Regions from separate parts of the Paenibacillus sp. FSL W8-0194 genome, predicted to be linked through region 4. Evidence: riboswitches for the same ligand, from Rfam matches in the RefSeq annotation. Region 4 holds a riboswitch; each other region holds the start of a gene.
The links. A riboswitch is a leader RNA that binds a small molecule or an ion and turns the genes downstream of it on or off. The one in region 4 is predicted to bind thiamine pyrophosphate.
Positions count from the first base shown of each region.

Region 1: it holds a riboswitch for thiamine pyrophosphate, as region 4 does, so the genes downstream of both, tenA (thiaminase II) here and MKY58_RS01375 (ABC transporter substrate-binding protein) in region 4, are expected to answer to the same signal.
Region 2: it holds a riboswitch for thiamine pyrophosphate, as region 4 does, so the genes downstream of both, tenI (thiazole tautomerase TenI) here and MKY58_RS01375 (ABC transporter substrate-binding protein) in region 4, are expected to answer to the same signal.
Region 3: it holds a riboswitch for thiamine pyrophosphate, as region 4 does, so the genes downstream of both, MKY58_RS05610 (ECF transporter S component) here and MKY58_RS01375 (ABC transporter substrate-binding protein) in region 4, are expected to answer to the same signal.

Region 1 is NZ_CP150205.1:1,572,340-1,580,256, forward strand. Features, by position in the region: gene MKY58_RS06820 (thiazole synthase) at 1-629, shown strand, start outside; gene MKY58_RS06825 (ThiF family adenylyltransferase) at 641-1,663, shown strand; TPP riboswitch at 1,761-1,865, shown strand; gene tenA (thiaminase II) at 1,997-2,695, shown strand; gene thiM (hydroxyethylthiazole kinase) at 2,692-3,525, shown strand; gene thiD (bifunctional hydroxymethylpyrimidine kinase/phosphomethylpyrimidine kinase) at 3,522-4,334, shown strand; gene thiE (thiamine phosphate synthase) at 4,331-5,011, shown strand; gene MKY58_RS06850 (cupin domain-containing protein) at 5,404-5,856, shown strand; gene MKY58_RS06855 (substrate-binding domain-containing protein) at 6,080-7,090, shown strand; gene MKY58_RS06860 (sensor histidine kinase) at 7,119-7,917, shown strand, end outside.
Region 2 is NZ_CP150205.1:1,565,245-1,571,726, forward strand. Features, by position in the region: gene sdaAB (L-serine ammonia-lyase, iron-sulfur-dependent subunit beta) at 33-707, shown strand; gene sdaAA (L-serine ammonia-lyase, iron-sulfur-dependent, subunit alpha) at 713-1,645, shown strand; gene gcvH (glycine cleavage system protein GcvH) at 1,708-2,100, shown strand; gene pulA (type I pullulanase) at 2,558-4,624, shown strand; TPP riboswitch at 4,758-4,862, shown strand; gene tenI (thiazole tautomerase TenI) at 4,976-5,608, shown strand; gene thiO (glycine oxidase ThiO) at 5,592-6,482, shown strand, end outside.
Region 3 is NZ_CP150205.1:1,308,752-1,316,668, forward strand. Features, by position in the region: gene MKY58_RS05585 (PLP-dependent aminotransferase family protein) at 1-174, shown strand, start outside; gene MKY58_RS05590 (helix-turn-helix domain-containing protein) at 234-1,019, shown strand; gene MKY58_RS05595 (phosphotransferase) at 1,334-2,344, shown strand; gene MKY58_RS05600 (SDR family oxidoreductase) at 2,356-3,222, shown strand; gene asd (archaetidylserine decarboxylase) at 3,219-4,025, opposite strand; TPP riboswitch at 4,354-4,465, shown strand; gene MKY58_RS05610 (ECF transporter S component) at 4,571-5,179, shown strand; gene MKY58_RS05615 (ABC transporter ATP-binding protein) at 5,172-6,710, shown strand; gene MKY58_RS05620 (energy-coupling factor transporter transmembrane component T) at 6,707-7,516, shown strand; gene MKY58_RS05625 (YheC/YheD family protein) at 7,542-7,917, opposite strand, start outside.
Region 4 is NZ_CP150205.1:337,175-345,091, reverse strand. Features, by position in the region: gene MKY58_RS01385 (spore germination protein) at 1-199, opposite strand, end outside; gene MKY58_RS01380 (endospore germination permease) at 196-1,257, opposite strand; TPP riboswitch at 1,432-1,543, shown strand; gene MKY58_RS01375 (ABC transporter substrate-binding protein) at 1,723-2,769, shown strand; gene MKY58_RS01370 (MTH1187 family thiamine-binding protein) at 2,844-3,137, shown strand; gene MKY58_RS01365 (ABC transporter permease) at 3,134-3,895, shown strand; gene MKY58_RS01360 (ABC transporter ATP-binding protein) at 3,925-4,758, shown strand; gene MKY58_RS01355 (DUF3888 domain-containing protein) at 4,931-5,392, shown strand; gene MKY58_RS01350 (TatD family hydrolase) at 5,601-6,380, shown strand; gene nfsA (oxygen-insensitive NADPH nitroreductase) at 6,402-7,145, opposite strand; gene MKY58_RS01340 (YbaK/EbsC family protein) at 7,262-7,738, opposite strand; gene MKY58_RS01335 (2-isopropylmalate synthase) at 7,778-7,917, opposite strand, start outside.

The DNA of each region.
Region 1 (7,917 bases), 1.2 Mb from region 4:
TTTACGAACCGGACCAGCCAAATTTTTTGGAGATGATCGACATCGAACGGTTTACGCTGCTGCCCAATACGGCAGGCGCGCGGACGGCGGAGGAAGCGGTGCGCATCGCAAGGCTCGCCAAAGCCTCCGGATTATGCGACATGATCAAGGTCGAGGTGATCGGCGACATGAAGACGCTGCTCCCCGATCCGATCGAAACGCTGCGGGCTTCGGAAATGCTGCTGGAGGAAGGGTTCATCGTGCTGCCCTACACGTCGGACGACGTGCTGCTGGCGAAGCGGCTGCAGGAACTCGGCGTGCACGCGGTGATGCCGGGAGCCTCGCCGATCGGCTCCGGCCAAGGAATCGTGAACCCCTTGAACTTGAGCCTTATCATCGAGCAATCGACCGTGCCCGTCATCGTCGACGCCGGCATCGGCACGCCGTCGGACGCGGCCGTCGCCATGGAGCTTGGCGCCGACGGCGTGCTGCTTAATTCGGCGGTTTCGGGCGCCAAGGACCCGGTAAAAATGGCCCTCGCCATGAAGCTCGCCATCGAAGCGGGGCGGCTCGGCTACGAAGCCGGCCGCATTCCGAAAAAGCGCTGCGGGACCGCCAGCAGCCCGCTCGAGGGAATCAGCGTCACATGAGCGGGGACGGGATGCATAACGATCGGTATTCGAGGCAAGCGTTGTTCCCCAAAATCGGTCCGGACGGCCAGCGGAAGCTTGGAGAGGGGCATGTCCTGATCGTCGGCGCGGGAGCGCTGGGGTCGGTAAGCGCGGAAACGCTTGTGCGCGCAGGCGTAGGCACCGTCACCATCGTGGACCGCGACTACGTGGAGACGAACAATCTGCAGCGGCAGCAGCTGTACTGCGAAGAAGACGCCCTGCTGCGCCTGCCGAAAGCGGCGGCGGCCAAAGCCCGCCTGGAACGCATCAATTCGGACATCGATATCCGGGCCGTCGTCGCCGACGCCGCCGCTGCGGAAATCGAAGGGCTGGCGCAGGGCGTGGACGTCATCCTCGACGGGACGGACAACTTCGAGACGCGGCTCGTGATCAACGATTTGTCCCAGAAGCTGGGCATTCCATGGATTTACGGCGCTTGCGTCGGCAGTTACGGCATAACCTTCACGATCGTGCCCGGCCGAACGCCATGTCTCTACTGTTTGCTTGGGAAGGTGCCGACCGGCGGCGCAACTTGCGATACGGCCGGCGTCATCGCTCCGGCGGCGCAAATGGTCGCGGCTTACCAAGCCTCCGAAGCGCTTAAGCTGTTGGTAGGCGATCGGGATGCTTTGCACGGCAAGCTCGTTTCGTTCGATTTATGGACGGGCGCCCATGCCGCGATCCGGGTGGGGGGCATGAAGAAGCCGGATTGCCCGTCATGCGGAAAACACCGCACCCACCCGTACCTGCAGCCGGCCAATCAGTCCCGGACAGCCGTGTTGTGCGGCCGGGATACAGTGCAAATTCGTCCGCCCGCACCGGTCCGGCGCGATTTGAAGGAGCTGGCGCGCAGATTGTCCCGGCAGGGCGGCGAGGTCAAGGAGAACCCGTATCTCGTGTCTTTTGCGGCGGGAGGATGCCGGTTGACGGTTTTTTGGGACGGGCGGGTGCTCGTGCACGGAACGAAGGACATCGCGGAAGCCAAAAGCTTGTACCACCGCTATTTAGGCTGAGTCCGAAGGGGCGGAGGGAACATTCGGCGCCGATGTTTCCGGTTTGACAAGCGGCGGCTTGAAGGATAAAGTAAAGGGTGAAAAACGAACTTCATACGAAATCCACTGGGGGAGCCGCGAGCAAGCGGCTGAGACAAGGATGCTTGGACCCTTTGAACCTGATCCGGATCATACCGGCGTAGGGAAGTGGAACGGACTTCGCCTATCCCATGCCTTTTCATGCTGATAGCGTTTCGGAGCCGCTCCATTTCGGGGCGGCTTTTTTGAGTTTGATCGGCCGCTTCCGGCTTCTTCTTGTTTGGATTTCATCCAAATTCATTCGGAGGTGTTGGCATGACCCGTTTTACCGATGAGCTTCGAAACGAAGCGGATCCGATTTTTCGCGCCATTTTTGACCATCCGTTCGTGCGCGGCATTGCGGAGGGAACTTTGCGGAAGGAGCAGCTGATCCATTACGTGAAGCAGGATTTCGAGTATTTGAACGCCTATATCCAGTTATACGGAATCGCGATCTCGAAATGCGACAGCCGCGACACGATGGCCCTTTTTAACGAGCAAATTTCGTTCATCCTGCACAGCGAAACGCATCCGCACAACAATTTTTGCAGCGTGACGGGCGTTTCGTACGAACAATTGCAGGGTTACCCGCTTGCCCCGTCGGCGAACCACTATGTCCGCCACATGCTGAGCGTGGCCCATGGAGGAACGCTTGAGGATATTTTGGCGGCGATGCTGCCGTGCCCTTGGACGTATACGGAGATCGGCGCCAAATTGCTGGCGGAAGTGAAGCCGGACCGTTCCCATCCGTTTTACGATTGGATGCACTTTTACGGCCGCTTCGAAGGCGGGATTACGGATAAGATGCGTCTGCTGCTGGACGAGCGGGCGCAAGGTTTGTCTTCCGACCGGAAAAAACGTCTCAAGGAGCATTTCGCGGCAAGCTGCCGTCTGGAGTACATGTTCTGGGACATGGCATATACGCTGGAAGAATGGCCGGTTCCCATGATCCCGGCGGAAGGGGTGGGACGATGATCGAGGATATGCAGCATTTGCCCGGCATCGTCAAGCGGCGCAGGCCTCTCGTGCACAACATCACGAATATGGTGGTGACGAATTTTACGGCGAACGGATTGCTGGCGATCGGAGCGTCCCCCGTCATGGCCTATGCCCGGGAGGAAGTTGCGGATATGGCGAAAATAGCGGGCGCGCTGGTGTTGAACCTGGGCACGCTCAGCGCCGGGCTGGTCGAAGCCGCAATCATTGCCGGCCGGTCGGCGAATTTGCACGGAGTGCCGGTGATTCTCGATCCGGTAGGCGCAGGCGCCACTCCGTTCCGGACGAAAGCCGCCCTGGAGATCCTGCGGGAAGTCCGCGTCGCCTTGGTTCGCGGCAATGCGGCCGAAATCGCGAACCTGATCGGCGAAACGGCGGCCATCAAAGGCGTGGATGCGGAAGAGTCCGAATCGGAGCCTCCGGTCGACCTCGCGGTGCGGGCCGCCTGCCGTCTCGGCAGCGTCGTGGCGATCACCGGCCGGGAGGACGTCATTACGGACGGATTGAAGGGATACGTGGTCCGGGGCGGACATCCGATGCTCACCCGCGTAACCGGGACGGGTTGCCTGTTGACGTCGGTCATCGGCGCGTTTGCCGCCGTTGAAACGGATTTGTTGACGGCCGGGGCGGCTGCGCTTGCCTTTTACGGGGCGGCGGCATCGCGGGCGTACGCGGCGGCAGGCGGCCGCGGGCCGGGAAGCTTTCAAGCCGCGTTCCTTGACGCCTTGTCCGAAATGGATCAATATCCGCTTCCGGAAGAGGCGCTTAGCGAGCACCCGGTTTCGGCCGGAAGGGGGTTCGTGCAATGAGCGTTCCGAAAGCCTTGACGATAGCCGGTTCGGACAGCGGCGGCGGAGCCGGAATCCAGGCCGACCTGAAAACGTTCCAGGAGCTCGGCGCATTCGGAATGTCGGCGATTACGGCGGTTACGATCCAAAACACGCTGGGCGTGGACGGCGTCTATCCGCTGCCGGCCGCAGCCGTTGCCGGGCAAATCCATGCCGTGGGGACGGATCTTGGCCCGGACGCAGTCAAAACGGGCATGCTGTTCAGCGCCGACATTATCGAAGCGGTTGCGGATCAGATCGAAACATTCGGATGGAACCGGGTGGTCGTCGATCCGGTCATGATCGCCAAAGGCGGGGCGGAACTGCTGCGGGACGATGCCGTCGAGGCGTTGACGCGCAGGCTGCTGCCGCTTGCGCTCATCGTCACCCCGAATATACCGGAGGCGGAAGTGCTTGCCGGGCGGCCGATTGCCTCGATGGAGGAGCGCCGCGAAGCAGCAATAACAATCGCGGAGTTCGGCGTCAAAATGGTCGTCATTAAAGGGGGCCACGATCCGGCGTCGGACGAGGCCGTCGACCTGCTGTACGACGGGGAGTCGTTTACGGAGATCGCGCGGCCCAGAATAGCGACGAAACATACGCACGGAACGGGCTGCACGTTTTCCGCGGCCATTACGGCCGAACTTGCGAAAGGGGCGTCCCCTGGCGAAGCCGTACATACCGCAAGGGATTACATCCAGGCCGCCATCGAGGAGGCGCTTGGTATCGGAGGAGGCAGCGGCCCGACCAATCATTGGGCGTACCGGCGCAGGAAGGAGCTGGTCCGGTGAAACGCTTTGAACCGGCCGATTTGAAGGAAAGGCTGAAGCTTTATCTTGTCGTCGGCAGCGTCAACTGCAGGCAAGATGCGGCGGAGGTCGTGGAGGAAGCCATCCGGGGCGGGGTCACGATGGTACAGCTTCGCGAGAAAGGGCGGAATGCGCTCGCGGGGAACGCCAAGGCCGAGCTGGGCGGACGCATCCTTGCGGTTTGCCGGCGATACGGCGTGCCGCTTATCGTCAATGACGACGTCGACCTGGCGCTTGCTTTGGACGCCGACGGCGTGCACATCGGACAAGAGGACGAGCCGGCGGACCGGGTGAGGGAACGCATCGGGAACAAAATTTTGGGCTTGTCCGTGCATACGCTTGAAGAAGCCAAGCTTGGCGCGGAGCTGAGTGCCGATTATTTCGGGGTCGGCCCGGTTTTTCCGACCGTTTCCAAAGAGGATGCCCGCCCGGTTCAAGGCACGGCAATGCTGCGGAATATCCGGCGGATGCATGCGGCCATGCCGGTCGTCGGCATCGGAGGCATTACCGCAGCCCGCGCCCCTGAGGTGATTCAAGCGGGGGCGGACGGCATCGCGGTCATTTCAGCGATTACGCAAACGCCCGATCCGTACCTGGCGGCGATGGAGCTGTCCCGCGCGTTGACCGTATCCATGGCCGGACGAAATCCCCAAGCTTAACATATCCCGGTTTGACGTCCCGAAGGATGGATCCGGAATCCTTGATGATCGCGGATATGAATCCAACAACAAGGTAACGCTGCGCATCAGCTCGAGAATGTACCGCATGACAGGGCATGTTGCACCGAAAAGGAAAACCATGCATACGTCTTTGCTTACAGGCTGAATTGGCAAGGGGTCATTCGAAGATGAACGCACTCAGACTTACCGCCCGGTTCAGTCCGGCCCGTCCGGGGCAAAATAGGGAAGGATGCGCCAATGCTTCGGCAGAAGGGAATCCGTCATTTACAATCCGCTCCTTTATTTGTTAAAGTAAAGGGCAGATTCCCTCATAAACAGGGTTCATTTCATTCTACAGTATGTGCAATCCTGGCACGGAAAGAAGGCAGAACATGACGGAAGCAATGTTGTCCCCTTTGGTAAAAACCTTGGACCTGCAGCCCCATCCCGAGGGCGGTTGGTACAAGGAGCTTTGGAAATCTTCGTTCGAGATTCCTCAAGCGGTGCTTGACGCCAAATATTCGGGTTCGCGGCCGGCGGCCACGTCCATTTATTTCCTGCTGCACCCGAACGAATTTTCGAAATGGCATCGCGTCTACTCCGACGAATTGTGGCTGTGGCATGCCGGAAGCCCGCTGCAGCTCGTGCTTGGCGGAGACGGAGAGAACCCGGGAGAGCGGAAGGAAATCGTGCTTGGCATGGACCTGGAGAAAGGACAAGTTCCCCAAGCTTTGGTGCCGGCCAACGTATGGCAGGAAGCGCGCCCGCTCGGGAACGAACCGGTTCTCGTCTCCTGCGTCGTATCGCCCGGCTTTCATTTCGACGATTTTACGATGATCGATTAACACAGCGGTCCTGCGCCTGAATAGGAAACCCTGCTTGCAATCCACGTTGCGGCAGGGTTTTTGCGTTTTTCGCCGAACAAGGCGATATCGCTTCCCTATCCCCCCGACCCAGGCAACTTTCCAAGAATTGTTGAACTTTCCCTCACGGATGAAGTATATTACATCATGTTATAATGTAACCGATTCCACATACGGAATGAACGCCGATACGGGGGATATAAACATGAAGAAGTTGATGATGATCTACATTTTGCTTATCGCCGCTTTCGTCGGATATGTCGTGATGTACCGGCTTGAAGACCAGCGCCGCAGCAACGCCTGGCAGGACGGGGGCCTGCACGGCAGCATCGGCGAAAATTATGTCATGGTCACCTTTCAATCCGGGATGGAATATTGGAAAAACATTCTTAAAGGATTCGAAGACGGAGGCGATGCCCTTGGCGTCTCCGTCGATTATCGCGGCTCCACGCAATATGACGTAAAGGAGCAGATCACGGTGCTGGAGCAGGTCATCGCCAAAAAACCGGCAGGCATTGCGTTGTCCGCCATCGACTCCAGGGCGTTGACCTCGACGATCAACAAGGCGGTGGACGCCGGCATTCCCGTCGTTTTGTTCGACGCCGACGCTCCGGACAGCAAAGCTTATTCATTCCTCGCCACGAACAATTACGACGCGGGGGCCGCGGCCGCCGACCAAATGGCCCTCATCTTGGGGCGGGAAGGCGAGGTCGGCATCATTACGCAGCCCGGACAGCAGAACCATGACGACCGGATGTCAGGGTTCCGCGACACGATCGCCGCCAAATATCCGGCCATGTCGGTCGTGGACGTCAAGGAGGGGAAGGGCGATACGATGATTGCCAAAAACGGCGCGTCGGAAATGCTGAAAAAACATCCGGCGTTAAAAGGCATCTTCGCCACGGAAGCGAGCGGCGGAGCCGGGGCGGCGGATGCGGTCATCGCCGCGAACAAAACCGGCAAGGTCAAAATCATCGGATTCGATACGAATAAGGCCACCTTGGACCGGATTTCCGACGGAACGATTTCGGCCACGATCGCCCAAGGCACTTGGAATATGGGGTATTGGTCGCTGCAGTATCTGTTTCATCTGCACCACGGTCTGACGGTCCCCGCCCCGACGCTCGGGAATGACGTTTCTCCCCTGCCGCCGCGGGTGGACACGGGGGTAACGATCGTAACCCGGGAGAATGTGAAGGATTATTATGCGAAATAAACGGAAGGGAACATGGAGGGACAAGTTGATGCAGTGGGGCCGCTTCAGCGACTTGCCGCTCCGGTACAAGCTTAGCGTCCTGTTTCTGATGGTCGGCATCCTGCCGTCGATCGCGCTCGGCGTGCTGGTCAACTTCACGGTGAACCGGATCGTGGACCAGCAGGTGACGGCGAACACGATCCAATTGATCGGCAAGGTGAACCAAACGCTTGATAACGATATGGAGAACCTGCAAAACATCACGTACCTGATCGGGTTCGATCCGAAGATCAAACTGTTTCTGGACGGCCGGATGCCTTCGGCTCGCGGCGGCACGGCGGCAGGCGGGCAAAAGCCGGTGCTTGACGATAAAAACGGCGAGTTGTACGCGGTTAAGCAGTATTTGCAAGGGTTTACGACGCTTTACCCCGAGATTGCGGCGATCCTGGTCGTAAACGGCAGCGGGGATTACGTCAGCAACGAAATGTATGCCCGGTCTCCGGAGAACCTGACGCGCGATGACTGGTACATGGAAGCGGCCAAACATGAAGGTTTGTTTACGGTGCTTGGCCATCCGCAGCAGCGCAACGTAACGACCCATGTCCATTATGCGAATGACGAGCTGGTTTCGGTCGTCCGTTCGTTTGTGGATCCCGATACCCGCAAGGTTACCGGGGCGGTGCTGATCGACCTGAAGCTGCGGGCGGTCGCGAAGGCGGTCCGCGACGTGACGCTTGGGAAAAACGGGTATCTTATGGTGACGGAAAAAAACGGCTCCCCGATCTATGCGCCGGACGACCCTCTCGTACCGGAGGTGCCTTCGGCCTGGTTTCCACAACAGGATAGCG
Region 2 (6,482 bases), 1.2 Mb from region 4:
CTTGAATGACCTAAAACAGGAGCGTGGAGTTAGTGAGATTCAAACATGTATTTTCCATCATCGGCCCGTCCATGGTGGGTCCTTCCAGTTCGCATACCGCGGGCGCCGTGCGCATCGGCAGGGTGGCGCGCCAACTGCTCGGATGTCAGCCGGAGAAGGTCGAGGCCACTTTGTACGGTTCTTTTGCGGAGACGTATTGGGGACATGGAACGGACCTTGCCTTGACCGCGGGGCTGCTGAACTTCGACACGGACGATGAACGGATCCCGGAGGCGGACATCGAAGCCGAAAAAGCCGGGATGAGCATCGAATGGGTTCAGGGGAAAGGCAACGGTCCGCACCCGAATTCCGTCAAACTCAAGCTTTGGGCCGGGGAACGGAAGGCGGAGATGGTCGCGGCTTCCATCGGGGGAGGAACGATTGCCGTTTATGCCTTGAACGGATTCGACGTGCAGATGACCGGCGAATACCCGACGATCGCGGTGACGCATACCGACAGCCGCGGCGTGATTGCCGGCCTGACAGGCCTGCTCAGCCGGGAAGGCGTCAACATCGGTTACATGGACGTGGACCGTAAGGGGCGCAGCGAAGCGGCCATGACGGTGTTCGAGCTGGATTCGGCGCCCGCCCCCTCCGTTCTGGAGGAGATGGCCCGCCTTCCGCATATTTTGGAAGTGACGATGATCGATTTGACCCAAAGGAGCTAAATGCGATGAGATTCGAGACGCTGGAACAGCTGGCAGACATATGCCTGAAAGAAAACAAAACAATCGCCGAGGTGATGCTGGAGGATCAGGCCAAGGAAACGGGCGTTCCCGCCGAAGACGTATTCCGGCAGATGGCCGAATACTACCAGGTGATGAAGGAAGCCGTCCGCAAAGGGCTGACCGGCAACACGAAATCCCGCAGCGGCCTGACGGGGGGCGACGCCAAGAAGGTTGCGGATTACATGCGGCAGGGCGATACGTCGCTCGGCGAGCCCTCCGCCATGGCGATGGCTTACGCGCTCGCCGTCTCCGAAGTGAACGCCTCGATGGGGAGAATCATCGCCACGCCGACGGCGGGCTCCTGCGGCATCATTCCCGGCGTGTTCGTCAGCTCGCAGGAACGCTTCGGCTGGGAGGACGACAAGCTGGTGCGCGGCTTATTTACGGCCGGGGCGATCGGGTACGTCATTGCCAACAACGCGTCGATTTCCGGCGCGGAAGGCGGCTGCCAAGCCGAGGTCGGATCGGCGATCGGCATGGCGGCCGGGGCGATGGTCGAACTGAGGGGCGGCTCGCCGCTTCAGGCCGTCCACGCGGTCGGCCTGGCCTTGAAAAACTGCCTCGGCCTCATTTGCGATCCCGTTGCGGGACTCGTGGAAATTCCGTGCATCGTCCGCAACGGCCTCGGCGCCGTCACCGCGCTGGCAGCCGCCGATATGGCCCTTGCCGGCGTCGGCAGCGTCATTCCCGCCGACGAGGTCATCGGCGTCATGCTGGAGGTCGGCAGCGCCATGCCGAGCAAACACCGGGAAACGGGCAAAGGCGGCCTTGCCGCCACGCCTACCGGCCGCAGGCTGACCCGAGAGCTGGTCGAGCAGCGCCGCCGCAAAGCCAAGGAAGCCAAAGAAACCAAGCAGCCGCCGTCAGACACCCCATAATGGCTCATTAGCAACCCTATTTCGAAGGATGACGACAAGAATCGAAGGAGAGTCGAAAAACGATGAGCAATGTGAAAGAAAACCGTTGGTACAGCAAGGATCACGAATGGGTCGAAAAGGTAAGCGGAAACGTCGTGCGCATCGGCATCAGCGATTTCGCCCAGCATCAGCTTGGCGACATCGTATTCGTGGAGCTTCCCGAAGAAGGCGCAAGCGTACAGGCTGAAGAAAGCATCGGCACGATCGAATCCGTCAAAACCGTGTCGGACCTTTTCAGCCCCGTCAGCGGTCAAATCGCCAAAATCAATCCGCGGCTCGGCGACGAGCCGGAGCTCGTCAACAACGAGCCGTACGACGGCGGGTGGATGGCTGAAATCGAAGTCGAAGGCGATCTGGAGGAGCAGCTCTCGGCTTTGCTCAGTCCGGAGCAATACGCAGAGTTTCTCGAAGAGTAGCTTTCAATCCGAAAAAACGGAGGGGAAAGGCGTCGGATCCGGCATGATCCGGCGCCTTTTTTGCGCCTGAATCCGCGCTGAAGCGCCTGAATAAGCGGGAGGGCCGAAGTCCGCCTTAAAGGGCCTGCAGCCGCGACGCCCCGCCTAAATGGCGGCGCAGCTGCGCCGTTGCCGCCTTCCGCAAGCCCGCAACCACGATCCGCCTATTTTGACGGCGGCACGCTTCAAATTGGGCTCTTTCGATGCATACAAACCTGTACATTTGGCAACAAAAGCACATAGGATAGGTTAGGCTTTTTGACGTAGGGATGATGCAAAATCCGGTTCCGGCCGCTCCCGGAAACAGTATGTAGCCGAACCAAACTTTGTCGCTGTCTATTTCGGACTGAAAGTCTGTTTTGGGGATTATGCAGCATCCTTGCGTGCATCGAATGTCATAGCTTACGGTGGTGTAATCATGAGGGAAATCACGGAGTATTACGGCGGACGGGATTTGGGCTGCACGTATAGCAAAACGGAAAGCGTTTTTAAGCTGTGGGCGCCCGGGGCCGCAAAAGTGACGCTCGCGCTTTATGAGGATGCGGGTTGTTATAACGCGGACGGCGAGGTCTTCGATCATGCGGGCGGACTCGAAGTCGGGATGAAAAAGTGGAAGGACGGCGTATGGTTTTTGCGATTTTCCGGCGATCTTGCCGGCCGCTATTATATGTACAAAATCGAGCACCCGGATGGAACCGTCCGCTATGCCGCCGATCCGTATTCGAAAGCCGTCAGCGCCAACGGCGCCAGGTCGGCGATCGTGGACATGGAAGCCTGGAACCCACCCGGCTGGGAAGCGGACCGCAGGCCGCCCATGGCCGGGTGCAAAGACGCCGTTTTGTATGAACTACATGTGCGCGATTTTTCGGCCGACCCTGGCGCCGGTTTTCAACATAAAGGAAAATTTAAAGCGTTTACGGAAACGGGACTGCGCGATAAGGACGGCAATGCGATCGGCATCGACCATCTGGAGGAGCTTGGAGTCACGCATGTCCACCTGCTGCCGGTATTCGATTTCCAAACGGTGAACGAACTGCAGGCGGACGATCCCGGCGCTTCCGGGCCGAAGTACAATTGGGGGTATGATCCGCAGCATTTTAACGTGCCGGAAGGCTCCTACGCGACCGATCCGACCGTGCCGGGTCTCCGGATCCGCGAATTCAAGGAAATGGTCATGGCGCTGCACGGCAAAGGGATCCGCGTCGTGATGGACGTCGTGTACAATCATACCTACAGCGTCGAGGACGGACCGTTCGAGGCGGTCGTGCCCGGGTACTTCTACCGCAGGGACGCCGAAGGCAGGCTGGCAAACGGTTCCGGCGTCGGCAACGAGCTGGCGACCGAGCGCCCGATGGTCCGGAAATTCATCCTCGATTCGGTTCGTTATTGGGCGGACGAATATCACATCGACGGATTTCGCTTGGACTTGATGGGACTGATCGATACCGATACCGTCAAGCTGATGGTCGAAGAGCTGCGCCGCGAGGCGGACCCGGCCATCATCGTCTACGGGGAGCCCTGGACGGGCGGGGAATCTCCGCTTGCGCGGCAAACGTTGAAAGGCAGCCAGAGGAATCTCGGCTTTGCCGTATTCAACGACCATTTCCGCGGCGCGATCAAAGGGGACAGCGACGGCGAAGGGAAAGGTTTTGCCACGGGCGGAACGGGCACGGAAGCGGCGGTCCTTGAAGGGGTCAGGGGATCGATTTGCGATTTCGCGGATGCTCCGCTCGAATCGGTCAATTACGTGACCGTTCACGACAATTTGAATTTATGGGATAAAGTGCTGGCGACGCAGGGGCTGCGGGACGAGGCCAATTTTCCGGACATCCGAAACGGGGAACTCGTTCATGAAGGGAGCCTGCATGAGGCCGTGGAAAAATCCGAGCCGTACCGGAGCATAGACGGCGAGAACATCATGAAAAGCGAGACGGTAAAACGCGCCCTCCTGGCCAACGGCATCGTGCTGACCTCCCAAGGGATTCCGCTCATTCATGCCGGTGACGAGCTGCTCCGCACGAAATACGGGGATCATAACAGCTACCGCAGCGGCGATGCCGTCAATGCCATAAGGTGGGAAAACAAGCGGAGGTTTAGGCCGGTTTTTGACTATTACCGGGGCCTGATTGAGCTTCGGAGAAGCCACCCCGCCTTTCGCTTGACCTCCCGGGAGCAGATTGACAATCATTTGGAAACGCTCCGCTGCGGGGACCAGGTGGTCGCTTTTATGCTGAAGGACTTTGCGGGCGGCGACGCTTGGAAAAACATCATCGTCGTCTATAACGCGAACAACCATGAGATTAAGCTGGACGTTCCTTTTTCCAAAACCGGCTGGAAGGTCGCGGTAAACGAAGAGCGTGCCGGGAACGAGGCGCTTGATTGGATCTGGGACGAACAGGCGGTTGTTCCGGCTCTATCCATGAAGGTGTTGTTCGAGGATGCGGGCGGCATCAGCCAAGCCCATCGATTTCTGCTTACGCGTTGACTGCCGCCGCGTTTTTCCGGTTTTCGGTCCGGGGGCGCTTTGGCCGGATGCTTCGGATGCGACGGCTGAAAAAACAGGATGGAAGAGATTGCCACATGCCGGAATTCATGTTATAGTAAATTTCAATTTCATAGCAAATCACTAGGGGTGCCTGACGGCTGAGACGGAAGTGCGATTTCCGGACCCTTTGAACCTGATCTGGAGCGATGCCAGCGGAGGGAAGTGGTAAGAACAACGTTTTATGCTTGCGCCTTATGCGTTTTTTTGGGGCGCAAGGCTGTCGACGTGCGGAAAAGGCCACTTTCTTTCGGGAAAGCGGCCTTTAATTTTTTTTGCGGGAGTTGAGGTCCTGTGGCAGGGAGGGAACTGCATGTCGTTTCGACGGGAAGGCAGCCGCTGGATGAGCTGGCGAGAATTGCCGGCCTCATCCATCCATACGTGGATGCGTTTCATGTAAGGGAACGGGCCAAAACGGCGCGCGAGCTGCTGGAGGGAATCGGAATGCTGCTGGCTGCGGGGGTTCCCGCAAACCGCATCGTGGTGAACGATCGGGCCGACGTCGCGGCTGCCGCCGGGGTGCGGGGCGCGCAGCTCGGGCATCACAGCCTGGATGTATCCGATGTGAAGAAGTGGTTTCCGCAGCTGCGGATCGGCCTGTCGGTCCATTCGCTGCACGAGGCCGTGGAGGCCGAGGAGAAAGGGGCCGATTACGTGATTTTCGGGCATGTCTATGCGACGGCATCCAAGCCCGGTTCTCCGGCCCGCGGACCCGGGGAACTGAGGCTGCTCGCGAGCCGCGTCCGCATTCCCGTTATCGCCATCGGCGGGGTGAAGCCGACGAACGTGGCGGAGACGCTTGAAGCCGGCGCGGCGGGCGTGGCTGTCATGAGCGGGATTTTGGAAGCGGCAGACCCGGTCAGCGCTGCTGCCGCTTATTATCAATGTTTACATAACGGGAGGGAAAACCATGGTCCATCAAGCTGACGTTGCTGACGTCGTCGTGGTCGGAGGCGGCGTCATCGGCGGTTCCATCGCGTACCATCTGGCAAAGAAGGGCAGGCGCGTATTGATTCTGGAGCGGGAGACAATCGGCTCCGGCGCGTCGGGCGCGGCGGCCGGCATGCTCGGCGCCCAGTCGGAGACGCACCGGGCGGACGTGCTGTTCGACCTCGCTCGGCAGAGCCGGGCGATGTTTCCCCGGCTGGCGGAGGAGCTGAGGGAGCTTACCGGCATCGACATCGGACTGGTGCAGAAAGGGCTTTTGAAGGTGGCGTTGACGCCGGACCAGGCCGCCGATTGCCGGCGGATGATCGCCTCTCAACGCCAAGCCGGGGAAACGGCGGCGTGGCTTACGCCTGCCGAAGCTAACGAGTTGGAGCCTAACCTGACGGGCCGCATCGAAGGCGCGATGCGGATTCCCGGGGACGGGCAGGTGTCGGCGCCCGAATTGACGGCCGCCTATGTCCGGGCAGCCGTCATGCTCGGCGCCGAAGCCAAGGAGAATTGCAGCGTTCGTTCGCTGCGGCTGGAACGGGGGCGGGTTACCGGCGTCGTCACGGATGAAGGGACGATAAGCTGCGGACAGGCGGTCATCGCTGCAGGCGTCCACGGCCAGCGGCTGCTGGCGCAAGCGGGAATCGAAACCGGCGTATACCCGGTGAAAGGCGAATGCTTTTCGGTCGTAACGGAGGTCCCTTTGGTAAGCCATACCATATTCACCGACGGCTGTTATTTGGTGCCGAAGCGGGGAGGGAGACTCCTCGTCGGAGCTTCCATGGTCGAGCGCAACGATGAGCTGACGGTGTCCGTCGAAGGTTTGATGGGGCTGCTGGCCAAAGCTGCCGCTCTCGTGCCGCGG
Region 3 (7,917 bases), 970 kb from region 4:
TTTCGCGGCGCAGCGGTCCGCCGGGGCGTTGTATTCCGGGATGCGCAGGCGTATTGGATGGGACAGGGGCCTCCGGCGGCCTGTTTCGGGTTCGCCCATCTGACGGAGGAACAGATCGCGGACGGCGTCCGAAGGCTGGTGCTTGCGTGGCAGGATGTGCAAAATTTCTCGTGAAAGGGTATCATGATAGATGGATTTGCGCTTCAGTAAATATCATAAGGGGGAATGACGCCATGCTGCATGCGTCGCCGTCTTCTTTTCAAATACTGCCTTCGCTGGCGAAAATCGTATGCGAGCCGGGATGGAAATGGCAGAAACGCGAAAAAGCGCTGGAGAACTACGATTTGTTTTATGTATGGAGCGGGGAAGGAACGGTGATCCGCAACGACGAGCCGTTTGAGGTCGGCAAAGGCAGCTGCTTTTTGTTCAGGCCGGGGGATCATACGAGCGCGACCCATAATCCGCAAAAACCGCTCGTGCTGACGTACAGCCATTTCAGGATCAACGAGCCGGTGACCGACATTCCGCAGCCTTACCGGAGGCTCACGGACACGGTTGATTTCGAGTACATGCTTTCCCGGTACGTGAGGCTGTTTCTGGTGAACACGTTCGCCGCGCAGGAGGAAGGACAGCTGATCCTGAAGCAGCTCATGATCCATCTGCTGCGGCATGACCGCGAACAGCCGGAGGAGAAAAAGGCCAGCAACCAGCTGACCGAGGCCATCCACGAAATCGCGAACTACGTCCAGCAGCATCCGGGCAAACCTCACCGGGTAGAGGATCTTGCCGCCCGAGCGGGATTGTCGCCGCGCTATTTTTCGATCAAATTCAAGGAGCTGATCGGGACGCCGGTCCAGTCCTACATCATCCGGACGCGAATCGAGCGCGCGCAGCATCTTTTGCTTCATGCGGGCATGAACGTAACGGAGGTGGCGGACGCCCTCGGCTATCGCGACATCTTTTTCTTCAGCAGGCAGTTTAAGCAATATACGGGAAAAAAACCTTCCGAAATCCGTTGATTCCTTATCGGAGCCTTCCTCCGACGATCGCGGGCGGACAGGCAACGGGTCCCGTAGAAGAGGCAAACATACGCATGGCGGGCGGGTCGGGTCGACTCCGCACCGCCATTTTTGCTGCAAATGAGCTTTTTTGGGGAAGGGCAAGCGATGGAGCCGGAGGCCTGCAAGAGGGGATGGCGAGGACCGGAGCAGGCGGCACGGCGGCGATGGCTATCGAAATTTCCGGGCCCGGTATGCTATGCTGGCTATATGGAATTTTGTAATCATGGAACAGAAAAAAACGGCAATAGAGCGAAAACAAGGGGGAGATACCCATGAACGAAGCGTTTCATGCGGATTCGGAGGACAGCAGAAGGCTGCTGCTCGTTCAGGCGGAGGCGGCTCTGACGGCTGCCCTGGAGCATTACGATATTCAGGAAAAACATCTGGATTTCATTCAGGTGTCGGAGCATGTCACCTATAAAATCGAAGATGAAGCGGGAAGATTGTATTTGCTCCGCGTGCATCCCGCAGCGGTATCCTCAAGGGAAACCGTTTCGGAAATGGAGTGGCTCGAATATTTGGCGCAGGTCGAAGGGCTTGTGGTCCCCACGGGCGTTCCGAACCGCGAAGGCTCGTACGTCACCGAGGTGGAGACGGGTCGGGGGCAAAGCTGGAAGGTGTCGGTGCTTCGCTGGATCGATGGCGACCATTGGGAGGGACAGTACAGCGAAGAGCAACTCCTTCTCATGGGCGGTCTGCTGGCGAAGATGCACCGGGCAGCCCTCCGTTTCAAGCCTGCCGAGGGCTTTGTCCGCCCGGTATGGGACGGGGAGCCGTTCGCGCGGGAGACGGCCAGGCTCAAGCAGCATTATGGGAGTTTTCTAACCCCGGACGAATACGCGATTTATGAGCAGGCGGCCGCCAAAGTGACGGCCCATATGTCCGGCATGCAGCGGGAACGCGAAAGCTTCGGCCTCATTCACGGCGATTTCCACGAAGGAAACATGGTGTTCAAAGGCGGGGAGCCTTATCCGATCGATTTCGGGCGCTGCGGTTTCGGCTTCTATTTGTATGATTTGGCGCAGTCGTTTATCGGCTTGTACCCTGTGCAGCGCCAATGGTTCATGGAAGGATACGAGCGGCTGCGGCCCGTTTCCGGCCAGCCGGGCTGTATTCCTGCGCTCGAAACGTTTTTTGTCAAAGCGCTGATCGAAAACCAGAGCTTCCATGCCCCGCATCCGTGGGAAGCGGCGGAGCTGAGGGAAAGCAAGCCGTATTCGCTGGCGCTCCTTCGGCATTATTTGGACGGGAAGCCGTTTCTGTTCGAAGCGATTCCCGTATAAGGTGGGATAACATGAAAACAATGCAAGGGGAGCCGGTAGCCCTGGTAACGGGCGGTTCAAGCGGCTTCGGTTTGCTGACGGCGGTTGAGCTTGGCCGGCGGGGATTCGCCGTCATCGCAGGCATCCGGAGGATGGAGGCGCAGGCAGAGCTGATGGACGCGGCGGCGCAAGCCGGGGTGCAGGGGAAAATCGTTGCCGTGCGGCTGGACGTTACCGACGCCGCAGGCGTGACGGACGCGGCGGCATACATACGCCGGCAGTACGGCCGGTTGGACGTGCTGGTCAACAATGCCGGAACGGCCTACGGAGGTTTCGTCGAGGAGGTGCCTGCCGCGATTTGGCAGGAACAGATGGATACGAACTTTCACGGCATGGTGCGGGTGACGCAGGCGGTGCTGCCGATCATGCGGGAGCGGGGGAAAGGCCGGATCATCCAGATGAGCAGCATCAGCGGCCGCCTTGGATTTCCGGGATATGCGCCGTACGCTTCCTCGAAATTCGCCATGGAGGGTTTCAGCGAATGCCTTGCGCTCGAAGCGAAACCCTTCGGCATCGATGTGGTTCTGGTAGAGCCCGGGGCCTACGGAACCCCGATTTGGGACAAGGGATTCGCGCAAATGAGCGCTCCCGAAGGTTCGCCTTACCGGGCCATGATGGACAAGGTGCTGGCGTTTTCGCGAAAAAGCGCACGACAAGGAGGCGACCCGAAGGAGGTAGCCGAACTCGTTGCGCGTATCGCATGCATGAAGCGGCCCGCGTTCCGGTACGCGCTGCCGGGGAGCACCCGGCTGACGCTCCGGGCCAAAGCGATCCTGCCGGGGCGTTTGCTGCAAAAGATGATCGCTTCCGTTCTGGGACGGGACGAAAGCGGATCTTAGCCCTTGTCCCGCGGGACCGGAGGGTGAAGCGTTCCGAGAAGCTGGCCCATCCGGACGTGGTCCCCGGGTTTCAGGCCGGCCCTTGGCGTAAACGTTCCGTCCTGCGTCAGCAGCACGACGGTCGAGCCGAATTCGAAATAGGCCAGGTCGTCGCCGTTGTTCCAGCGGGACACGGATTCGTCGTCGTAACGGATGCTGCTGACGTTCATGGCGCCGACCTTCACGACGGCCACCTCGCCGTATTCCCCGGCGATGTAGGTGATCAGCCGCTCGTTCCGGCACAGCACCGATTTCATCCGGGTCATGCCGAATTCGTTGACCGGATAAGCCCGGCCCTTGATATGCTCGCTTTCCGTACGCACCCCCGTAATGGGGGAATGGATGCGGTGGTAGTCGGTCGGGCTTAAATAAAGCACAAAAAAATAGCCGTGTTTGTACAGCTCCAAATGGGGGGAAAAGTTCAGCAGCTCCGCCACGGAATAATCCTGGCCTTTGACGTTTAATATCGTCCCCGCGCTAATGTCGCCCATGGCCGTTATTTTGGCGTCGACCGGGCTTGTCAGCACGTTCGGCCCTTCCTCGACCGGGCGCATGCCCGGCTTCAGCCGGCGCGAAAAAAACTCGTTCAGCGTCCGGTATTCGTGGATTTCCTTTTCGGCTTCGTCGGCCGGAATCTGATAGCTTTTTATAAAATAAGGGATGACGCCCCTGCTGAGCCTGCTGTGGGAAAAACGCCCCATCAATGCGGACAGCCACTTTCTTGAGGAGAGCTCCGTCATCAGCCTTAACAATCGTTTTGCCATGCTATTTCTCCCTTCGGATGGTGCTTCGAGTCGATTTATAGAGTTAACGTTCGCGGCCGCCTTATGGTTTCACCGAATTTCGGCCGGATCCGAAATGCGCAGCATACTATTTTTGGAACACTCTGAAATATATTGACATAGAATAGCGGTTAAATCAATAAGGTCTAACGCAAGACAGACGGCCGCATGCAGGGGGAGGGAAGTAGGGCAGGGGCTGCCGAGGAAAAATTTTTTCTGTTGCCAACCGGCACGGAATTGGTGTATTTTGGAACCAGGAACCGGACGCTTTCGCATGCTTCGTTTTTTTTGGCGAAGGGCGGTCCGTTACATATTGGGATGCGGGAGCTTGAGTGAATCAGGCTGAGATTGCAGCTGTATCCGCTGCTGACCGGGAATCTGATCTGGATAATGCCAGCGTAGAGAATTCGCGATAGAAGCCCATGGATTGGGCTTATTTAACCGTCTCTCTTTGCGTATCCAGGGCGGTTTTTTTCATGCCTATTTTTGCGCATTCCCGCTCACCGAAGAAGAGAGGAAGATGTAGGATGAATCACGTGCTTCAGGCGGAAAAAAGGAAAGGGCTGCGGCTGAGCGATTTGCTGGTCACGATTTTGCTGTCGCTTGTGCTTGGCGTCGTCTATCATTTTTGGAGCTCGGTGTACGATCTGTTCAAGCCGCTGTTTTTTCAGGCAGATGAGCTGGTGTACGGGGTCTGGTTTTTGGCGCCGACGCTCGCCATGCTGCTGATTCGCAAACCCGGCGTTGCCCTGTTGGCGGAGGTGGCGGCGGCCCATGTGGAAATTTTGTTCGGCAGCGAATGGGGCGTTCAGCTGGTGCTGTACAGCGTCGCGCAAGGCCTTGCGGCGGAACTGGTTTTTGCCTTGGTGCGCTACCGCAGCTTCAAGATGGGGACGGCGGCATTTGCGGGCGCGGCCGCTGCGCTCGGTTCGTTTGCGGTCGATGTTTATTTCGGTTACGTGACGGACTATACGCTCGGGATGATGCTGTTCAAATACGTACTCCGTATCATCAGCTCCGCGATTTTGGCGGGATATTTGGCGTTTGCGCTGGCGAAGGCGCTGGAGGCTACCGGCGTGACGCAGCTGCTGCGGCCCGTGACCCAAAAGGATTATGAAGCGCTTGACCATGATTGAGCCGCTTGATTTAGAACCGTTCGGGCCGGAGACCGTGGCGGGAGTCAGCAAGCTCAGGCTTAAATTTCCAGGAGAGCCGTCTTTTGTGTTCAAGGATTTGTCCCTGTCCGTTCGCCGCGGCGAGAAAGTGCTGCTGCTCGGGCCCAGCGGCTGCGGCAAATCGACGCTGCTGCAGGTGCTCGGCGGGCTGATTCCGCAAGTGATCGAGGTCCCGATCAAAGCGGAAGGCATCGTGGCGCCGGATTCCAGAGGGTACGTGTTCCAGGATCCGGATACGCAGTTTTGCATGCCATACGTCGACGAGGAGCTGGCGTTCGTATTGGAAAACCGCGGCATTCCGCGGGAACGGATGGTGCCCGAAATGCGCCGGGCCCTTGAAGCGGTCGGTTTGCGTCCGGATCTGCTGCATGTTCCGGTAGACAGCCTGTCCCAAGGCATGAAGCAGCGGCTGGCGCTGGCCTCCGTGCTGCTGCTGGAGCCCGAGGTCATTTTTCTGGACGAACCGTCCGCCCTCCTGGATCCCGAGGGAAGAAAACAGATGTGGGAGTCCGTCTGGAAAGCGGCGGAAGGGCGGACTTTAATCGTCGTGGAGCACCGGATCGAAGAGATTGCGGACCGGATGGACCGGATCGTCCTGCTGGCTCCGGACGGGAGCGTTCTCGGCGACGGCCCTCCCGCATGGGTTTTCGGCGCCTTCCGGCGGGAGCTGCAGCAGTACGGCATCTGGTATCCGGGCGTATGGGAGGATTTTTTCAAGGTGCTTGACCTGAGGCGGGGCGGAGCGGCGAAGCCGCTGGAGCCGGACGCATCCGCTCCGCTTCTGACGCTGCGGCGGTTTGCGGGATTCCGGGCCGGTCGGCCCGTGGTGCGGGCAGACGAGGCGCGGGTCGATCCCGGTGATTTTATCGCGGTCGTCGGTCCGAACGGGGCGGGCAAAAGCTCGCTTTTGCTCAGCCTGATGTCGCTCCTGCGCTTTCGCGGGGAATACCGGTTATGCGGGGAGGCCATGTCGGAAACGGAGGGCGCCTCCCGGAGAGCGCGCTGGGCCGTTCGTCCGCCCTCGGACCGGATCGGTTACGTGTTCCAAAACCCGGAATTCCAGTTCGTCGCGGAATCGGTGCTGGAGGAAGTCGGCTTTTCCGCGAAAGCGAAAAAAGAGGGGGAGGCCGAGGCCGAAGCGAAAGCGCGCGGGTTGCTGCGATTCTTTCATTTGGAAGGGCTGGAACGCCGCCATCCGTACCAGCTTTCCACCGGCCAAAAACGGAGGCTCAGCATGGCGGCCGCCGTCGCGGGCGAGCAGCCCGTCCTTTTGCTGGATGAACCGACCTTCGGCCAGGATGCCCGGAATACGTTTGCGATCCTCGATTACTGCCTGGAGATGCAGGAAAAGGGCGCAGCCATCGTGATGGTCACCCATGAAGAGAACATCGCCCGGCGTGTTGCCACGAAGGTGTGGGAGGTGCTGGACGGCGCGGTTGCCGAACGTCCGGCGATCGAGGCCGACCGGGCAGAAAGGCGGGCGGGCACATGATCGAATTGCTGAAACCGGCGCGGCAAACGGTGCTGCTGCGCACCAACCCGGCCATCAAGCTCGTCCTGTTTGTCGCGTTGTGCCTGGTCACGGTGCTGACGCGGAACATCGACTTCGCGGCGTACCAGGCGCTGGCATATACCGTTCTATTATTCGCGTTCGGCGGGTTTCCGGTCCGGAAGACGCTGCTGTTGGTTCTGCCGTTTGGTTTTCTTTTCGTCTCCTCCTCCATGACGATGATCCTGTTCGGGAAAGGGGACACGTTGTGGTGGCAGTGGGGGCTCTTTCGCATTTCGGAGGAAAGCTTTTACCGCGGGCTGCATCTGGGATTCCGCTCGATAGCGTTTGCGGCCGAAGGGTTGCTTTTTGTCAGCACGACGCCGTCCGTAAAGCTGTTTTACGCCTTGATGCAAAATTTCAGGCTGGCCCCGCGGTTTGCTTACAGCTTTATGGCTTCGATCCGCCTGCTGCCGATGGTGTGGGAGGAATTTATGATCCGCAGGCAGGCGCTTCAGGTACGGGGGATCGCGGTTCGCGGAAAAGGGTTGCGGGGGATGGCGGAGCATGTCCGGCTGTACGCCGTGCCGCTCCTGTCCCAAAGCATCCGCCGGGCCCACCGGGTAGCCGTTGCGATGGAGGCGAAGCAGTTTGACGGCGGGGGAAAAAGAACCTATTACTACCCGTCGAACGTCTCATGGACCGACGCGGCCGCCGTCCTGCTGCTTGCCCTCGCTCCATGCGCGGCTTATGCCGCCGCGGCCGTCTTCCCGTGGTTCGGCATCGCCGATGTCCGCTATCATTCCTAAACATGAGGGAACGAGGGAGCGGGCATCAGTCCCCAAGAAGATAACGCGCATAGGCCATGGGTTTGCGGTACGTTTCCTTCCACAGCCCGTTCAGGCCGGCCTTCCGGAAGCCGTAACGCTGATCGCGTCCGTTGCATTCGATAAAATAAGGTTTCCCCGTTTTCGACAAGCCGATGTCGAGCCCGAAGTCGGCCGCCCAGGGAAGATGCAGCTCCAATCTTGCGGCGATCCGCAGGGCAAGCTGTTTTACGTCCGTCAAGACGACATCGGGCGCCAAACCGGGAAGGCTTTCGGCAAGGACGGTTTCGGCGGGAAAAGCCCGGCCCCCTTGCGCCACGTTTGAAACGAAGGTACGGGAGGAGGCTGCCTTTGCATATAGACCGGTGATCTCCCATTGCCCG
Region 4 (7,917 bases):
CCGGTATATTCATCAGTTCGGGCACGACCCATTGCTCCACTCTTGCCGTATCGGACAATCCCTGGCAGTAAATCAGCTGAACCGAATAACCCGGTACCGATAACGGAATCGTTTTTCTTCGGATATCCGAGCTTGATCCAAACAGCTCCGTAACGATACCTTCGACGGCCTGGGCTTCCTTTCGTTCACGGCTTTTCACGATATTCTCCCCCTTCGCCGGGCCAAGCCGATCAGCCCCGTGATGATCACCGAAAAAGCCGCTATTCCCCACACCGATACGGGAAGCACATAGACGGACAGGGCCTTCATAAAATACCGGTCGCTGAAAGGAACGGCCATGATGATTAATATGGCGATAAAAATGCCCCCCAGCACCCACGCTTTCGCTTTTTTGCCCTTCACCCGAAAAACGTCGAGAATGAGGAACAAAGCGAGCGAAATTCTCAAAAATGCGCCGCAGAACCATTGGTAGACGCTAAAAAAGTCCAGATGCTCGACGTATCGGCCAATGTTCAGGAGCCTCCATTGCTCGTAAGCAGGAAACCGGAGCTTGCCCGCTTCGTCCGCCCCGAATTCGACGATGGCGCCCATGACGGGCCCCAGAGTGAGTCCTAAAAAAAGCAAAACCGTGACGGCCAAGGAAACATAGGTTATGCGCGTTCGGATATGATGCTGCAAAAAGAAGATCATGATGACTTCGGCAAAGCCGGCCCCCGCATAAAGCGTCCCCTTCCACACGGGCCCCATGCCAAGTTCAAGCATCGGCTTCAGCAAGGAGTAGTCCTTGTGGGGCATATTAAACGACATGACAAAAAAGCCAAGCACAATCACCATCGGCAGCAATAAACTCGCGGTATTGGCAACGGATTGAATGCCCAAAAAAGCGTTTAAAGCCGAGATCAGAAGGAACAGAAACGAAAAGATCATAATGGGCGTTTCGGGAGAGAAGGTCGAATGAATCCAATATATGGTATCCCGGGTCGTTACCGCGCAAATGGCAAACAGGTACAAACCAATGAAAACGGCCAAAACGCGGCCCACGATCGGATGATAGGCTTTGGCCAACCAATCGAACAGATGGCGTTTATTGAGTTTCGCCATGCCCGCATAAAGAAATGCCGCCCATACGAGCGTGAGTCCGCATGCCAGCAGCACCGAAATCCAGGCGTCCCGTTTTGCCGCGTCAAGCAAAATAGGAATGATGATGACATGATTCAGCAGGCCGGTGCTCAGCATCAAAATCATGACCGTTTGAATGAACGAAATGCTTGTTTTGATTTTCCTCAGCCCCCTGTAAAAACCAGACTCCTTTCATCCTTATAGTGGCATTTCTACGGTCATTTATACGCTGGCTTGTCCAGCCGCGCGGCCGAAAGCGTTGAATTATTCCGAGCTTAGGACTATAATACCAATGTAATAACCCGTTAACTTCATAAGAATCCGGGGTGCTGGAATCGGCCGGCTGAGATTGTATCCCTCCAAGATACTGACCCTTAAACCTGATCTGGGTAATGCCAGCGTAGGAAAAGCCATCGTCATGGCGTTCGCCATGTCATCCTTGCGCCTTAAGCGTCCCGCATCCGGGGCGCTTTTTTTGTTGAATGATCGGACCTTCCGGCGAAAATAAAGACGGCCGCGGTCCCGTGATTCGCCTCCAGATATGGAAACGCGATTCTTTTGCAAAATGAAGGGGATTAAATGGACAAGGGAGAGAGAAACACAATGAAAACGAAAAAAATCGGACTGTTTTTGCTGGCATTCCTGCTTGTGCTGGTTCCGGCCGCTTGCGGAAGCAGAAACGCCCAAACGACGGGCCAGGGGACGCCATCCGGGGAAACCTCCTCGGCCGGCGGCGGCGAGCCCAAAAAGCTGAAGGATGTCAAAGTCGTGCTGGACTGGACGCCGAACACGAACCATACAGGACTCTACGTCGCCAAAGAAAAGGGGTACTACGAAGAAGAAGGCCTGAACGTCGACATCGTGCAGCCGGGAGCCGGCGGCGCGGAGGCGATGGTGGCATCGGGCAAGGTGCCGTTTGGCGTCAGCGTGCAGGAAAACGTCACCCAAGCGCGCACGCAAGGCGTTCCGCTCGTGTCGATCGCGGCGGTGATCCAGCATAACACTTCCGGTTTTGCCGCGCCCGTGGACCGGAACATCAAACGGCCGAAGGATTTTGAAGGCAAAACGTACGGCGGCTGGGGCTCCCCGGTGGAAAAAGCCGTGATCGATTCGATCATGGACATCGACAAGGCCGACGTCAGCAAGCTGAAAATCGTCAACATGGGCGAAGCGGATTATTTTACGGCGGTGAAACGCGACATCGATTTCGCCTGGATTTTCTACGGCTGGACCGGCATCGAAGCCGAGCTCCGCAAGGAGCCGCTCGATATGCTGTACGTCAAAGACTTCTCCGACAAGCTGGATTATTACACGCCGGTCCTCGTCACCAATGAAAAGCAGATCAAGGAAGATCCGGAGCTGGTCAAAGCGTTTATGCGCGCTACCTCCAAAGGTTATCAATTCGCGATTGAGCATCCCGAGGATGCAGCCAACATCTTGATCAAAGCCGTGCCCGAGCTCGACAAGGATCTCGTCATGGCCAGCCAGAAGTGGCTCAGCCCGAAATACCAGGACGATGCCAAGCGCTGGGGCGAGCAGAAGGAACAGGTATGGAAAGGATATTCGGATTGGATGTACGAGCATAAGCTGCTCGACAAGCCGCTGGACGTCGAAAACGCGTTTACGAACGACTTTTTGCCGCAGCAATAGGTAAGGATCGCTGTACCAAGCGAACCCGCTGCGTGATTACAGCAATCATCAAATTTTAAAAGGACGTGATTGATATGGCTCATACCCTGCTCAGCATACAGGTCATTCCAAAAACGCCGAACAACGAGGATTCCTACGATTACGTCGACCGCGCCATCGAAGTGATCCAAAAGTCTGGCGTCAAATACGAGGTGCACCCGCTTGAAACGACGATGGAAGGCGAACTCGAGGAATTGCTCGACGTCGTGCGCCGCATGCATGAAGCTCTTGTGGAGGCGGGCAGCCCAAGCATCATTTCCCAGATCAAAATCGCCCATCGTCCCGGCGGCATCAGCATGGAGCGGCTTACGGAGAAATACCGTCCATGAGACGTTGGTGGAATAGCGTATGGCCGCCCTTTGTGGCGGTCCTCTTCTTTTTGGTCGCATGGGAACTGAGCACCTCGCTGTTTCATATCGAAAAATGGATCCTCCCCTCCCCGGTGGATATCGCCAAGGAAACCGCAGTTGGGGCCGGGGATCTGTGGGGCCATGTCGGGGCAACGGTGAGGCTGACGCTCGAAGGATTTATCATCGGAACGGCGGTCGGGATGATCATCGCGCTGATCCTGCACCTGGTCCCGTTTCTTAAGTCGGCCTTGTACCCGCTGCTCATTTTGAGCCAAAACATTCCGACCATCGCGCTTGCCCCGCTCCTGATGATCTGGTTCGGCTTCGGGCTGCTGCCCAAGCTGATCGTCATTACCCTGGTCTGCTTTTTCCCCGTTGCCGTCGCCACGATGGGCGGACTGAAGCAGACCGACCGGGTCATGCTGAATTACATGCGGATGATCGGCGCGAACAAGCGGCAAATTTTCGCCAAGCTGGAGCTGCCGCACGCGCTGCCCGCGATCTTTTCGGGCGTCAAAATCGCGGCGACGTACAGCGTGATGGGAGCGGTCATTGCGGAGTGGATCGGTGCCGACAAGGGGATCGGATACTATATGATGCTGCAAAAATCGGGCTACCGCACCGATCGCATGTTTGTCGCCATCATGATCATCGTGGCGCTAAGCCTGCTCCTGTTCGGCATCATCGCCCTGCTTGAAAAATGGCTTGTACGGTGGAAACCGAAACAGGAAAACTGATACCGGAAAAGAAAGGAGCTGCTAAACCTATGTCAACGCTGGAACAAAAGCCGGCTGCCCTGGAAACCGGCGATAATCAAACCGTTCCCGCCCTCGAAGCGGCCGGCATCAGCAAAACCTTCCGGTCCAAGCGAAGCCGGCTGCAGGTGCTGGACGACGTGACGCTGACCGTGGGCAAAGGCGAATTCGTCTCCATCCTCGGACCCTCCGGCAGCGGCAAAAGCACGCTGTTCCATATCATCGGCGGCCTCGTCAAACCGGATGCGGGCAGCATACGCATGAACGGCGCGGACGTAACCGGCCAGCAGGGACATATCAGCTACATGCCGCAGCAGCCGGCCTTGTTCCCATGGCGGACGATCGAAGACAACGTTCTGCTGTCCCAGGAGGTCCAAGGGAAGGTTGATCGGGAAGCCCGCGAAAATGCCCGCCGATGGCTCGGTAAGGTCGGGCTTGGCGGATTCGAGAAAAACCATCCGCATACGCTGTCCGGCGGCATGCAGCAGCGGGCCGCTTTCCTGCGCGCCCTGCTCAGCCCGCAGGAGCTGATGTGCCTCGACGAGCCGTTCAGCGCGCTCGATGCCCTGACCCGCAGCGACATGCAGCGCTGGCTGCTCGATATTTGGGAGGAGAGCCGCCGCTCGGTGCTCTTTATTACGCATAATATCGAAGAGGCGCTGCTGCTATCCAGCCGTATTTATGTGTTTTCGAGCCGTCCCGCCTCGGTGCTTCACGAGATCGACGTGCCGTTCCAACGGCCGCGCCGCGAGGACATCATCGAGCATCCCGATTTCATCCGGCTCAGACGCGAGCTGTCCGGCTGGCTGCGCGAAGAGCAGCTGAAAATGCAAGGAGCCACTTAAGATTCGGCCGCATAAAAAACGGCCCGTGCTTGCCGTTCCGCGAAGGAACCCATGCACGGGCCGTTTTGTATAGATCCCCGATGATGTTCTTGATCTCCGATCATGTTCGAATCGTTTTACAAGCCGAATATTTTCATCCAAATCAGGGGAACGTTGTATACGAGGTGAAACGATGAAATCCCAACTACGATCGGCCGTGCTGCTCTTGTCCGTTTTCCTGTCTTCTTGCCCCGCCGTTGCCGCCGCGGAGGAGCTTCAGCCGAAAGAGCCGAAGCTGCAGCTGTACCAAGACATGATGCTGGAGCTGCTTCTTCCCGAAATCCAAAACGCCGTAAACGATTATTACCAAAACCTGCTGACGGCGAATCCGCTCGTTTATCCCTACGAAATCGAAATCCTTCAGGCCACACGGGTCAACGGCGGTCCGGGAGACCGGGGCTTTCACTTCTCCGTCACGCTTGAGGTCTCCCCTGTTCTAGGACCGCATATCGGCGTCGGAAAAGACCGGATGACGATTGAAATTTCTCCGCTGTTCCCCGACAAAGTCAAGCTGGCGGCTTTCCGCCATCTGCAAACCTACGAGCTGCCTCCGAATTATCAGCATATGCTGAAGGTCGGCGCGGAAAATCGCTGACACCGGAAAAACGCACCTTTTCGGGTGCCCTCGAAGCCTATTTGTTATAATCATGTTCATACAATGAATAATTCGCATGATGAACGACAAATAAGGAGGGATTTTACCCGTGAATTTTGCTCCTGAACCGAATTCGAATCCTCAGTTTGCAGCCCGCCCGGCCGACAGCGTTCAAGCCGAACCTTCTCGGAACGAAAAGGCGGCTCCGCTGATCGACGCCCACATCCATCTGGATGCTTACGACCCTGCCCAGCAGCGGGACATCCTATCCGGCTTGCCGGCTGCCGGCATCGCAGGCGTCATTACCGTTTCCATGCACCTGGAATCCGCACGCAGCAATCTGCGGCTCGCCCGGCAATACCCTTCCCTGGTCTATCCGGCCTTCGGATACCACCCGGAACAGCCCGTCCCGGCGCCAAGCGACGTGGACGAGCTGCTGGCCTGGATGCGGAGGCATGCCGATGACATGGTCGCCGTCGGCGAAGTCGGTCTACCGTATTATACGCGCAAGGAAGCCGAAGAAGCCGGCCGGCCGTTCGACGGCAAACCTTACGAGGAGCTGCTGGAACGGTTTATCGCCTTCGCCAAGGAACATGACAAGCCGGTCGTGCTTCATGCGGTATACGAGGATGCCGACGTCGCCTGCCGTCTGCTTGAACGGTACGGCGTGAAGCGGGCCCATTTCCATTGGTTCAAAGGCTCGCCCGCTACGGTGCGGCGTATGGCAGAAAACGGCTACTACGTTTCTTTCACGCCGGATATCGCATATGAGCCGGAAATCCGCGAACTCGCCCGCGTCTATCCTCCCGGTCAGGTCATGTCCGAAACCGACGGCCCGTGGCCGTTTGAAGGTCCGTTCGACGGGCAGATGACCCATCCGCGGATGACCGCCGCGGTAGCGGAAGAATGGAGCCGGATCCAAGGCTTTTCCCTGCAAGAAGCCCGGCAGCACTTATATTCGAACGCAAGGCGTTTTTACGGAATTTAACCGGGCCGCGCGCCAGGCGGCTTATTTCTTCATGAACCCTTTCCCGTCCAGAAACGGCTTCATGTGCAGGCGAGTCGGCTCGCCCAATCGGTCGGCCATCACTTGCGACCAAGTCGCATCCCTTTTGCCGCCGGTCCGCTCCTTCAGGTATGCGGCCATCGTCACGTCATATTCCCGGACCGGGGCCACGCTTTGTTCCTTGGAATAGCCGTTATAGTGCAGCACGGACGGCAGCGGCAGGCGCGGGCGCTGTCCCGGCTCCTGGTCGGGAACGCCGACGCACATGCCGAACACCGGGTATACCAACTCTGGCAGACCGAGCAGCTCGGACAGTTCGGCAATCCGGTTGCGGACGCCCCCGATGTAAACGATGCCCAGGCCGAGCGATTCCGCCGCAATGGCCGCGTTTTGGGCCGCCAGCGCGGCGTCCACCGTCGCGACGATAAAGTTTTCCGTGGTATCCTCATGCGACTCCCGGCCCTGCAGCGGCTCTGCCGTCACCTGCTTGAGCCGGTACAAATCGGCGCACCAGACGAGAAATACCGGGCATTGCTCCACGTAAGCCTGGTTCCCCGCCAGCTCCGCCAATCTTTTTTTGAGTTCCGGGTCCGTCGCCGCAATGACGGTGTACGCCTGCACATTGCTAGAGGTGGAAGCCATTTGGGCCGCGGAAACGATGGTTCGGAGCTGCTCCTCGGTGACCGGCTGGTCCTTAAATTTTCGGATCGAGCGATGATTCATCAATAAAGATATCGTATCGTTCATGTTGAATAATCTCCTCCTGATCGTATCTGTACGGTTCATCTTCTATGATAATCCCCTCGTACCCTCGTCTCAATGCTGCGGAAGCCTTGCCTTTTGTGCCAATTTGATCCTTCGTTTTATTTTACGGGCATCACTTGCCCTTTCGTCATCGCGACGAGCTCGCCCGGCGTCAGCTGAAACACGGTTTTCGGATGCCCGGCCGCAGCCCATATCGTCCGGAATTGCAGCAAATCCTCGTCGATGATGGTGATCATCTTTTCCCGGTGCCCGACCGGGGCGACCCCGCCGATGACAAACCCCGTCCGCTCGCGTACGAAATCGGCATCGGCTTTGCCTAATGTATCGTGTACATAATCCGCGATTCGTTTTTCGTTGACGCGGTTCGCTCCGCTTGCGACAACCAGCAGCGGCTGACCGGAGCTTTGCAGGCGGAAAATGATCGATTTCGCGATTTGCGCCACCTCGCACCCGATCGCCTCGGCCGCCTCCTGGGCGGTTCTGGCGCTATCCGGCAGCCAAACGACGGTATGGCCGTACCCCATTTCGGACAGCAGGGCTTGCACCTGCTGCACCCCTTCATGAATTTCGCCCATGTCTGTTCCTCCTTGTTTCGTATGTTCCTTCAATGATTTTTACTTGGCTGCCGGCGCCGACCCGGAAGCGTCCGCCGAAGCGTCCAGCAGCACGGCATTGATGCCGTTCAGGAACGCCAGCGCGCTTGCTTTGATGATGTCCGTGTCCATGGCGCGTCCGGAGTAGATTTTGCCCTGGT